2 regions of the Streptomyces sp. NPDC028928 genome follow, and region 2 is predicted to be linked to the other one. Evidence: predicted binding sites of a transcription regulator. Region 2 holds the regulator's gene; the other holds the start of a gene.

Region 1 (5,845 bases), on a different contig from region 2:
CTTCCTCAGCAACTACCTGGTGAAGGACGACTACGGCTACTTCCGCAGGATGCGCTCCTACGGCAACACCCTCAACAACCACACGCTGCACCACCCCTACCTGCCGGGCCTGACCTACGAGGAGCAGAAGGACGAGATCTGCGGCATGCAGGCCGTCATGAAGAAGGAGTTCGGCAAGGCGCCCACCGTCTTCCGCCCGCCGTACGGCAACTACAACCAGGACACCTTGGTCGCCGCCAAGGAATGCGGCATCAGGTACGCGCCGATCTGGAACGAGGAGGTCTTCGTCGACCACTGGGAGTACCGCGAGGACGACAAGCGGCTGCGCCCCGGCGACATCGTCCTCACCCACTTCCGCGGCCGGGACGACTGGGACGGCACGATGGTGGACGACATGCGCCGCTTCCTGAACAAGGTCACGCGCGAGGGCTACGCCGTGGCCCGCCTGGAGGACTACCTGTGAGGCGCCTGCGGGGCCCTGCCGCGGTCCTCGCCACGGCCCTGCTCCTCACGGGCTGCGCCCAGTCCGTCGACCCCATCGAACGCCTCGGCAAGAAGGCCGCCGAAGGGGTACGCCCGCACACCACCGCCCCCGGCCGCGCCTACCGGGCCTGGGGCCTGACCCGGCCGCTCGCCCGCTCCCCGGTGCACCCGGCCCGCCCGCTCGCCGACCGCCCGGCGGCCCACGGCCTGCCGCCGGTCCTCGACCACGTCCCCACCCGCGACCCGGTCGTCTTCCTCACCTACGACGACGGCTCCGAGCGCGACCCCCGCTTCGCCGACATGGTCCGCGACCTCCGCCTCCCGGTCACCCTGTTCCTCACCGACAGCGTCGCCGCCCCCGGCTACGGCCACTTCGCCCGGCTGCGCGCGCTCGGCGCCGGCATCGAGAACCACACCGTCGACCACCGGGCGCCGGCCGGACTGCCGTACGCCGGCCAGCGCGCCGGGATCTGCGGCCAGCAGGACCGCCTCCGCGCCCGCCTCGGCGTCCGCGCCCGCCTCTTCCGCCCGCCCTACGGCTCCTACGACCGCACCACCCTGCGTGCGGCGGCCGGCTGCGGCATCTCCGCGCTCGTCCTGTGGCGCGCCGCCCTCACCCCGGCCGGCCTCACCTACACCCACGGCCCCCACCGCCTGCGCCCCGGCGACATCGTCCTGGTGGGCCCGGACGAGTCACCCGGCCCGCCGCTGCGCACCCGCACGGTGCGGGTGCTGAGGGAGGTCCAGGGCAGGGGACTGACGGTGGGGCGCCTCGAGGACTACCTGTGAACCCCCTCCGGGGGAGTTCGAGGACGGGGGCCGCAAGGCCCGACAGCGGGGTCAGGGGGGGCGGCAGCCCCAGCGGGACGACGACCCGTGCCGCACGAATTCGGCCGACGCGCCGCGGGCAATTGGCACTCCGCTTGACCGAGTGCTAATCGCGGTCATAGTCTCGGCTCTGGCACTCCCCCCTGGAGAGTGCCAATAAACGCGACGGGCAGGTCCGGCACCCGCGACGACGGATCCACCTGGTCGCCACCTCAGACAGTTAACCCCGTGAGATCTCCGAAGGGGGAGGTCGGATCGTGACGACCGCCAGCTCCAAGGTTGCCATCAAGCCGCTTGAGGACCGCATCGTGGTCCAGCCGCTGGACGCCGAGCAGACCACGGCCTCTGGCCTGGTCATCCCGGACACCGCGAAGGAGAAGCCCCAGGAGGGCGCCGTCCTCGCCGTGGGCCCGGGCCGGTTCGAGAACGGCGAGCGTCTGCCGCTCGACGTCAAGGTCGGCGACGTCGTCCTCTACAGCAAGTACGGCGGCACCGAGGTGAAGTACAACGGCGACGAGTACCTCGTCCTCTCGGCTCGCGACGTCCTCGCGATCATCGAGAAGTAATCACCTCAAGCGACTCTCTGCTTGAAGCTGCGCCCCTGGCCCCCCGCGATCGATAAGAAGCCGGGCGCCCGGGGCGCGGCGTTTTTCACCCACAGATTTCCGAGAGGGCTCCCGCTGCCATGGCGAAGATCCTGAAGTTCGACGAGGACGCCCGTCGCGCCCTTGAGCGCGGCGTCAACAAGCTTGCCGACACGGTCAAGGTGACGATCGGCCCCAAGGGCCGCAACGTCGTCATCGACAAGAAGTTCGGTGCTCCCACCATCACCAACGACGGTGTCACGATCGCCCGTGAGGTCGAGATCGAGGACCCGTACGAGAACCTCGGCGCGCAGCTGGTGAAGGAGGTGGCGACCAAGACCAACGACATCGCTGGTGACGGCACCACCACCGCCACGGTCCTCGCCCAGGCGCTGGTCCGCGAGGGTCTGAAGAACGTCGCCGCCGGTGCCTCCCCGGCCGCCCTGAAGAAGGGCATCGACGCCGCCGTCAAGGCCGTCTCCGACGACCTGCTGGCCACGGCCCGCCCGATCGACGAGAAGTCCGACATCGCCGCCGTCGCCGCGCTGTCCGCCCAGGACCAGCAGGTCGGCGAGCTGATCGCCGAGGCGATGGACAAGGTCGGCAAGGACGGTGTCATCACCGTCGAGGAGTCCAACACCTTCGGTCTGGAGCTGGACTTCACCGAGGGCATGGCCTTCGACAAGGGCTACCTGTCGCCGTACTTCGTGACGGACCAGGAGCGCATGGAGGCCGTCCTGGAGGACCCGTACATCCTCATCAACCAGGGCAAGATCTCCGCCATCGCCGACCTGCTGCCGCTGCTGGAGAAGGTCATCCAGGCCGGCTCCTCCAAGCCGCTGCTGATCATCGCCGAGGACGTCGAGGGCGAGGCCCTGTCGACCCTGGTCGTCAACAAGATCCGCGGCACCTTCAACGCCGTCGCGGTGAAGGCTCCCGGCTTCGGTGACCGCCGCAAGGCGATGCTGCAGGACATGGCCGTCCTCACCGGCGCCACCGTCATCTCCGAGGAGGTCGGCCTCAAGCTCGACCAGGTCGGCGTCGACGTGCTCGGCTCCGCCCGCCGCGTCACCGTCACCAAGGACGACACCACGATCGTCGACGGCGCCGGCAAGTCCGAGGACGTGCAGGGCCGCGTCGCGCAGATCAAGGCCGAGATCGAGAACACCGACTCCGACTGGGACCGCGAGAAGCTCCAGGAGCGCCTCGCGAAGCTGGCCGGCGGCGTGTGCGTGATCAAGGTCGGCGCCGCCACCGAGGTGGAGCTGAAGGAGAAGAAGCACCGTCTGGAGGACGCCATCTCCGCGACCCGCGCCGCGGTCGAGGAGGGCATCGTCTCCGGTGGTGGCTCCGCCCTGGTCCACGCCTCCAAGGTCCTCGAGGGCAACCTCGACAAGACCGGCGACGAGGCCACCGGTGTCGCGGTCGTCCGCAACGCCGTGGTCGAGCCGCTGCGCTGGATCGGCGAGAACGCCGGCCAGGAGGGCTACGTCATCGTCTCCAAGGTCAAGGACCTGGAGAAGGGGCAGGGCTACAACGCCGCCACCGGCGAGTACGGCGACCTGATCAAGGCCGGCGTCATCGACCCGGTCAAGGTCACCCGCTCCGCCCTGGAGAACGCCGCCTCCATCGCCTCCCTGCTGCTCACGACCGAGACCCTGGTCGTCGAGAAGAAGGAAGAGGAAGAGCCGGCCGCCGCGGGCCACAGCCACGGCCACGCCCACTGAGCCAACCGCTCCTGAGCGAAGGCCCGGTACCCCGGAGAGGGGACCGGGCCTTCGCCCTGTCCGCTCCTCCGGCGTCCGCCGCTGCGGCGTCTACTGCTCCAACTCGTCCAGCGCCCCGAGCTGCTGCATCAGCCCCAGCTGGTCGTGCTGCCACCACATCTCGGCGATCTTGCCGTTGCCGGTGAAGCGGAACAGCGTCATCCCGGTCATGGTGACCTGCCGGCCCGTGGGTGCGATCCCCAGGAAGTCGCCCTGGTGCGTGGCGTTCCAGGTCCACCGCGCGCACGCCCGGTCGCCCTGGGCGAGCACGTCCTCGACCGTGAACGCGAAGTCGAAGGCGCCGCGCCACATCCGGAACTCGGCGCGGACGTTGTCCAGCCCGATGGTGTCCTGCGGGTTCATCGGTTCGTGGCTGTGGATGTCCTCGTCCAGCAGGTCGTTGAGCGGCGGCAGCTCGCCCGCCGTGCACAGCGCCTCGAAGAACCCGCGCACGACCCCCTCGGCCAGGCGCTCGTCCCGGACGACGTCCAGGTCGGTGAACCTCGGCATCTCGTCGCACAGCGCGACCATCTCCCGGAAGATCCGGTCGGTCTCCGGGAGGTTCGAGTTCCGCACCGCCTCCTCGTACGACGGGAACTCCACCACCTCCACGACGTGCGACGTGTCCGAGCGGTCCGTGCCGACCAGCGCGTGCGTCGCCGTCCGCTTCCCCTTGGTCTGCTGGACCCAGTCGTCCATGAGCCGGTTCATCTCGTCCATCCGGCTCGTCCTGCACTCGATGAGCTGTACGAAGGTCATGACACCGCCTCCGGCCCCCCTGGGTCCGGTACCGTCCCGCCCATTTTCCCACCGGGACGGCGGCGTCACCCGTCGCTACTGCGGCCCGTACTTACGCCCCGTCCGGGAGCTGATCCCGCCCAGCAGCCCGCGCGGCGTCACCTTCACCAGCCCCATCAGCGCCTTGTACCGGGGGTCCGGGATGGACAGTGTCCTGCCGCGCGCGAGGTCGGCCAGGGCCGCCGCGACCAGCTTGTCGGCGTCCAGCCACATCCAGCCGGGGATGTTGTCCGTGCCCATCCCGGCCCGCTGGTGGAACTCGGTCCGCACGAACCCCGGGCACAGCGCCATCAGCCGCACCCCGCTGCCCGCCAGGTCCCTCGCCGCGCCCTGGGTGAACTGCACGACCCACGCCTTGGACGCGCCGTACGTGCCGCGCGGGACGAACGCGGCCACCGAGGCGACGTTCACCACCCCGCCCCGGCCGCGCTCGCGCATCGCCTCGGCCGCCGCCGACGTCAGCCGGAGCACCGCCTCGCAGTGCACCTTGAGCATCCGCAGCTCGTCCGCCATCGACACTTCCAGATAGCGGCCCTTGTTGCCGAAGCCGGCGTTGTTGACCAGCAGGTCGACCGGGTTCCTCCGGTCGCCGAGGCGCTCGGCGACCGCCTCGATGCCCTTGTCCTCGGACAGGTCGGCGGTCAGCACCTCCACCTCGATGCCGTGCCGGTCGTGCAGTTCCGTCGCCTGCTCGCGCAGCCGCCCGGTGTCCCGCGCCACCAGGACGAGGTCGTGCCCGTCAGCCGCCAGCCGCCGCGCGAACGCGGCACCGATTCCCGCGGTCGATCCCGTAATCAGAGACGTTGTCATGGCCCAAGGGTAGTGACCCGGACCGACAGCCTCCGCTCCCGCGCGCCCACTCCCCGGCAGCTTTCTGACGGAACGTCAGGCCCCGTGCTCCGCCACGTACTCCCGGGCCCGCGCCAGCGTCTCCGGGTGCAGCGCCTCGCCCGCCGCGAGCAGCCGCGGCAGCAGCTCCCGCTCGGTGGTGACCGCGCGGAACTGCATCGCCGCCGTCACCCCGTGGTCCGGACGGTGCACGATCTCCACCGGATCACCCGCGCGGATCTCACCCGGCTCGATCACCCGGAGGTAGGCACCCGTTGCGCCCTTCTGTGTGAACCTCCTGACCCAGCCGCGTTCGCCCAGATGGCCCTGGAACGTGTTGCACGGAATGCGGCCCGAGGTCACCTCCAGCACCACCTCCGAACCGATCCGCCAGCGCTCGCCGATCAGTGCCCCGGAGACGTCCAGGCCGTCCGTCGTCAGGTTCTCGCCGAAGCAACCGTTGGCCAACGATCTGCCGAGTTCCCGCTCCCACGCGTCGAGGTCCTCGCGGGCGTACGCGTACACCGCCTGGTCGTCCCCGCCGTGGTGGCGCGTGTG
Region 2 (5,845 bases):
AGGCGGTGCCCAGCTGGGCCGCGCTCGCGCCCGCCGCGAGGACGGCGGCGATCTGACTGCCGCGCATGATGCCGCCGGCGGCGACGACCGGGATGCGTACGGCCTCCCGGACCTGCGCGACCAGCGACAGCAGTCCGATGCCGGAGCCGTCGTTCTCCGGGAGGTCCCGGTGGGTGCCCTGGTGGCCGCCGGCCTCCACACCCTGCGCGATCACCGCGTCCGCCCCGGCCCGCTCGACCGCGCGGGCCTCCTCCGCGGTGGTGGCGGTGACCAGGGTGAGGGTGCCCGCCCGGCGGAACCGGTCGAGCACCTCACGGCTCGGCACGCCGAAGTGGAAGGAGACCACCGGCACCGGGTTGTCGAGGAGGACGGCGAGTTTGGCGTCGTAGCCGTCGTCGCGGCCGCTGTCCGGGTCGCCCAGCTCGGTCTCGTACCAGGCGGCCTCGCCGGCCAGCTGGTGCGCGTACACCTCCACCGCGCCGGACTCGGCATGCTCCGGCTGGGGCACGAACACGTTCACGCCGAACGGGCGGCCCGTGAGCCCCCGCAGCTGCTTGATCTCCTGGTACATGCCGTCGGCGGTCTTGTACCCGGCGGCGAGGAACCCGAGGCCACCGGCCTCGGAGACGGCGGCGGCGAGCTGCGGGACGGAGACACCGCCCGCCATGGGGGCCTGCACGATCGGCTGGGGGAAGAGATCGGTCAGCGCGGAGGACATGACCGCATGTTGTCACGTCCTCCGTACAAGTCCGAATCCGGGCTTCCCCCGGCATAGGCCCCTGGCACACGGGGTGCCGCAGCACCCGTACGCACGGTTCAGCGCCCGTTGAACGCGTCCTTCAGCCGGGAGAACAGCCCCTGCTGACCTGGCTGGAACTGGCCCTGCGGACGCTCCTCGCCGCGCAGCTTGGCCAGCTCGCGCAGCAGCCGCTCCTGCTCGGGGTCCAGCTTGGTCGGGGTGGTCACCTCGACGTGCACGATCAGGTCGCCCCGGCCGCCGCCGCGCAGATGCGTGACGCCCCGGCCGTGCAGCGGGATCGACTGGCCGGACTGGGTGCCGGGCCGGATGTCGACCTCCTCCATGCCGTCCAGCGTCTCCAGCGGCACCTTGGTGCCGAGGGCCGCCGCCGTCATCGGGATGGTGACCGTGCAGTGCAGGTCGTCGCCGCGCCGCTGGAAGGTGGGGTGCGGCAGCTCGTGGATCTCGACGTACAGGTCACCGGCCGGACCGCCGCCGGGGCCGACCTCGCCCTCGCCGGCGAGCTGGATCCGGGTGCCGTTGTCGACACCGGCCGGGATCTTCACGGTCAGGGTCCGGCGGGAGCGGACCCGGCCGTCGCCGGCGCACTCCGGGCAGGGGGTCGGCACGACCGTGCCGAAGCCCTGGCACTGGGGGCACGGGCGGGAGGTCATGACCTGGCCCAGGAAGGACCGGGTGACCTGGGAGACCTCGCCCCGGCCGCGGCACATGTCACACGTCTGCGCGGACGTGCCGGGCGCCGCACCCTCCCCGTTGCAGGTGTTGCAGACGATCGCGGTGTCGACCTGGATGTCCTTGGTGGTCCCGAAGGCCGCCTCGTCCAGCTCGACCTCGATCCGGATCATCGCGTCCTGGCCGCGCCGGGTGCGCGAGCGCGGCCCGCGCTGCGACGCCGTGCCGAAGAACGCGTCCATGATGTCGGAGAAGTTGCCGAAGCCGCCGGCGCCGAAGCCGCCCGCGCCGGCCCCGCCCGACTGGGAGAGCGGGTCGCCGCCGAGGTCGTAGACCTGCTTCTTCTGCGGGTCCGACAGCACCTCGTAAGCGGCGTTGATCTCCTTGAACCGCTCCTGGGTCTTCGGGTCGGGGTTGACGTCCGGGTGCAGCTCGCGCGCGAGCCGGCGGAACGCCTTCTTGATCTCATCCTGCGACGCGTCGCGGCGCACGCCGAGAACGGCGTAGTAGTCCGTGGCCACCTACGACTCCGCCAGGATCTGTCCGACGTACCGTGCCACTGCGCGTACCGCTCCCATCGTTCCCGGGTAGTCCATGCGGGTCGGTCCGACCACGCCGAGCTTGGCGACTGCCTCGCCGCCCGAACCGTAGCCGACCGACACGACGGAGGTGGAGTTGAGTCCTTCATGGGCGTTCTCGTGGCCGATGCGCACGGTCACGCCAGGGTCCTTCGCCTCGCCGAGGAGCTTGAGGAGCACGACCTGCTCCTCCAGTGCCTCCAGGACGGGCCGGATCGTGAGGGGGAAGTCGTGCACGAAGCGGGTGAGATTGGCGGTGCCGCCGATCATCAACCGTTCCTCGTTCTCCTCCACGAGGGTCTCCAGCAGCGTGGAGAGCACCGTGGAGACCGTACCGCGGTCCTCCGGCTCAAAGGCCTCCGGCAGGTCCTCGACCAGCTTCGGCACATCCGTGAACCGGCGGCCGGCGACCCGGCTGTTGAGCCGTGCCCGCAGATCCGCCAGCGAGGTCTCCCCGAACGGCGCCGGGCAGTCGACCATGCGCTGCTCGACCCGGCCGGTGTCCGTGATCAGCACGAGCATCACGCGCGCCGGAGCGAGCGAGAGCAGCTCGACGTGCCGGACCGTGGACCGGGTCAGCGACGGGTACTGCACGACGGCGACCTGCCGAGTGAGCTGCGCGAGCAGCCGCACGGTCCGCGCCACCACGTCGTCGAGGTCGACGGCGCCCTCCAGGAAGTTCTGGATGGCACGGCGCTCGGGCGCGGTCATCGGCTTCACGCCCGCGAGCTTGTCCACGAACAGCCGGTAGCCCTTGTCGGTGGGGATGCGCCCCGCGCTGGTGTGCGGCTGGGCGATGTACCCCTCGTCCTCCAGGGCCGCCATGTCGTTGCGGACGGTCGCCGGGGAGACGCCGAGGTTGTGCCGCTCGGTCAGGGCCTTCGACCCGACCGGCTCCTCGGTGCCCACATAGTCCTGGACGATGGCGCGCAGTACCTGAAGCCTGCGTTCACTCAGCATTCGCGCGCACCTCCAGCACGTCGTCCCCTCGTCCCTTCGGGTCGTCCGCCTGGCACTCTTCCCATGCGAGTGCCAGCGTTCCCCGGCCCAGTGTACGGCTGTCGGGTACACACTGGGCAAGGTCGGGCCGCCGTACCGGGTCGTACCGCTAGCGTCGCGGGTATGACCGTGACTTGGGAAGAGCTGGGGTGGGAACGGCTGACCACCGGGGTGGGGCGGTGCCGACTGCCCGGCTGGGACTGCACGGTGGGGCTGGTCCTCGGGGAGGGTACGGCACTCCTCGTGGACGCCGGTTCCAGCCTGGCGGAGGGGGCCCGGCTGCGCGCGCGGGCCGAGGAACTGGCGGGCGGCCGTGTGACCCATCTCGCGCTCACCCACCCCCACTTCGACCACGTTTTCGGCGCGGCGGCGTTCGCGGGGGCGGAGCTGTACGGGGCGGTGGGCCTGGACGCCGCGCTGGCGTACGAGCGCGACGAGCTGCGCCTGGACGCGATCCGCAACGGGCTGCCGGTGGCCGACGCGGACGAGGCGGTGGACGCCCTGGTCCCGCCCCGGCACCTGGTCTCCGGCGAGTGGACCCTCGACCTCGGCGGCGGCCGCCAGGCGCTGCTGGCCAACGTGGGCCCCGGCCACACCGCGTACGACTTCGCGGTCCTGGTGCCGGGGGATCCGGAGATCGTCTTCTGCGGCGACCTGGTGGAGGAGTCCGGCGAGCCCCAGGCCGGCCCGGACGCGGTCCCCTCCCGCTGGCCGGACGCCCTCGACCGTCTGCTGGCCCTGGGCGGCGAGGACGCGCTGTACGTGCCCGGTCACGGAGCGGTGGTGGACGCGGGGTTCGTACGACGGCAGCGGGACGAGCTGGCGGCGCGGTTCGGCGTGAGATGAGCGGCGTTCCGGCACAGGTTTCCGGCGTGTCGTGAGCACCGCCGTACGGGTTCTCCTATCGTCATCCGAATGCGCCAGTACTCCGCCGATCTCACCCCGCCGTGGAAGAAGCCCAAGCCGGTGCCGGAGGTTCCGGCCGAGCCGGGCCTGGTGGTGGAGGAGCCCGGTACCGGGTTCTGCGGGGCCGTGATCCGCTGCGAGGCCGGCACGGTGACCCTGGAGGACCGCTTCGGCAAGCACCGGGTGTTCCCGCTGGAGCCGCGCGGCTTCCTGCTGGAGGGCCGCGTGGTGACGCTCGTACGGCCCGCCTCCTCGGCCCCGGTACGGCCCACCCGTACGGCGTCCGGCTCCATCGCCGTCCCCCAGGCACGCGCGCGCGTGGCCCGCGCCGGCCGCATCTACGTGGAGGGCCGGCACGACGCCGAGCTGGTGGAGAAGGTGTGGGGCGACGACCTGCGCGTCGAGGGCGTGGTCGTGGAGTACCTGGAGGGCGTGGACGACCTGCCGGCGATCGTCTCCGACTTCGCCCCGGGCCCCGACGCCCGCCTGGGCGTCCTGGTGGACCACCTGCTGCCGGGCACGAAGGAATGGCGCATCGCGGAGTCGGTGACCAGCGAACACGCGCTGGTGGTCGGCCACCCGTTCATCGACATCTGGCAGGCGGTGAAACCGGCCTCGCTGGGCATCCCGGCCTGGCCGACGGTACCGAAGGGCCAGGACTGGAAGACGGGCGTGTGCCGGGCCCTGGGCTGGCCGCCGGAGAACACCGGCGCGGTGTGGCAGGCGATCCTGAAGCGGGTGGGCTCCTACAAGGACCTGGAGCCGGAGCTGCTGGGGAGGGTGGAGGAGCTGATCGACTTCGTCACGGGTAGCGGTGGGGCCTGACGTCCTCGTAAGCGCCGAACTCGGCCCTGCGCTGACGTCGGTAACCGGCATACTCGCCTTCGCCCTCGGGCTCAGTGAGGAGTAGGCACCGGGCCAGCACGGGATCGATGATCAGGTAGGCCGGCATCTCTGCCGCAGCGTAGATCGAGCGCTTGATCCCGTAGTCCCGATCGACGCTTTGCCTGGAAACGACCTCCACCACCCCCGTGACGGACGCCGAGGGCATCATCGACCCTCGCCTCGGGCCACCACGCTCGACCACCACCACATCCGGCACCGGAGCGCTGACGTCATCGAGCATGTCGACGGTCTGCGTCTGAAGCCGGGACCAACGAGTGCGGGGAAGCTGGTCCACCACTGCCGAGACGTTCTCGTTGTGCACCACATCCGGACTCGGCGTCATGACGATGGTCCGCCGTAGCAGCTCTGCCCTGGCTCCCTCAGGCGGTTGCAGATCAAGGAAGAACTTGACCAGGTGCTCGTCTTTCACAGCCGCACCCCACGAACCCGGAACGGCCCTTGAACCGCCTCCCGCGCCGGTTCACTCACCCGGGTGATCAGTCCACCAGATCCCGCACCACCGCGTCCGCCAGCAGCCGCCCCCGCAGCGTCAGCACGGCCCGCCCCTCCTCGTACGGGCCCTCCTGAAGGAGCCCGTCCGCCAGTGCGCGCCGGGAAGCCGCCAGCCCCTCCTCCTTCAGCAGGGACAGCGGCACGCCCTCCCGCAGCCGCAGCTCCAGCAGGATGCGCTCCACCCGCCGGTCCTCGTCGGACAGCAGCTCACGCCCGGCACCCGGCGACTTCCCCGACGCCAGCGCCGCCGCGTACGCGCCCGGGTGCTTCACGTTCCACCAGCGCACCCCGCCCACGTGCGAGTGGGCTCCCGGCCCGGCGCCCCACCAGTCGGCGCCCCGCCAGTACAGCTCGTTGTGCAGGCAGCGGCCCGCCTCGGAGGTGGCCCAGTTGGAGACCTCGTACCAGTCGAAGCCCGCCGCGCTCAGCATCTCCTCGGCGATCAGATAGCGGTCGGCGTGCACGTCGTCGTCCGTCATCGGGACCTCGCCCCGGCGGATCCGGCGGGCGAGCTGGGTGCCCTCCTCCACGA

What was found. The regulator HrcA, encoded in region 2, represses chaperone genes, less so after heat shock. The targets are predictions, from matches to a motif close to TTNGCACTCNGNNNNNCNGAGTGCNAA.
Region 1: a site for HrcA is predicted at 1,395-1,421, ahead of groES (co-chaperone GroES). Genes of this name have one in related genera too.

The regions. Positions count from the first base shown of each region.
Region 1 is NZ_JBVHVI010000009.1:126,594-132,438, forward strand. It holds gene ACZ4U1_RS22485 (polysaccharide deacetylase family protein) at 1-463, shown strand, start outside; gene ACZ4U1_RS22490 (polysaccharide deacetylase family protein) at 460-1,272, shown strand; gene groES (co-chaperone GroES) at 1,569-1,877, shown strand; gene groL (chaperonin GroEL) at 1,997-3,622, shown strand; gene ACZ4U1_RS22505 (ester cyclase) at 3,713-4,420, opposite strand; gene ACZ4U1_RS22510 (SDR family NAD(P)-dependent oxidoreductase) at 4,496-5,269, opposite strand; gene ACZ4U1_RS22515 (MOSC domain-containing protein) at 5,345-5,845, opposite strand, start outside.
Region 2 is NZ_JBVHVI010000002.1:532,124-537,968, reverse strand. It holds gene ACZ4U1_RS08230 (nitronate monooxygenase) at 1-718, opposite strand, end outside; gene dnaJ (molecular chaperone DnaJ) at 817-1,953, opposite strand; gene hrcA (heat-inducible transcriptional repressor HrcA) at 1,954-2,970, opposite strand; gene ACZ4U1_RS08215 (MBL fold metallo-hydrolase) at 3,133-3,855, shown strand; gene ACZ4U1_RS08210 (DUF3097 domain-containing protein) at 3,925-4,740, shown strand; gene ACZ4U1_RS08205 (Uma2 family endonuclease) at 4,718-5,230, opposite strand; gene hemW (radical SAM family heme chaperone HemW) at 5,298-5,845, opposite strand, start outside.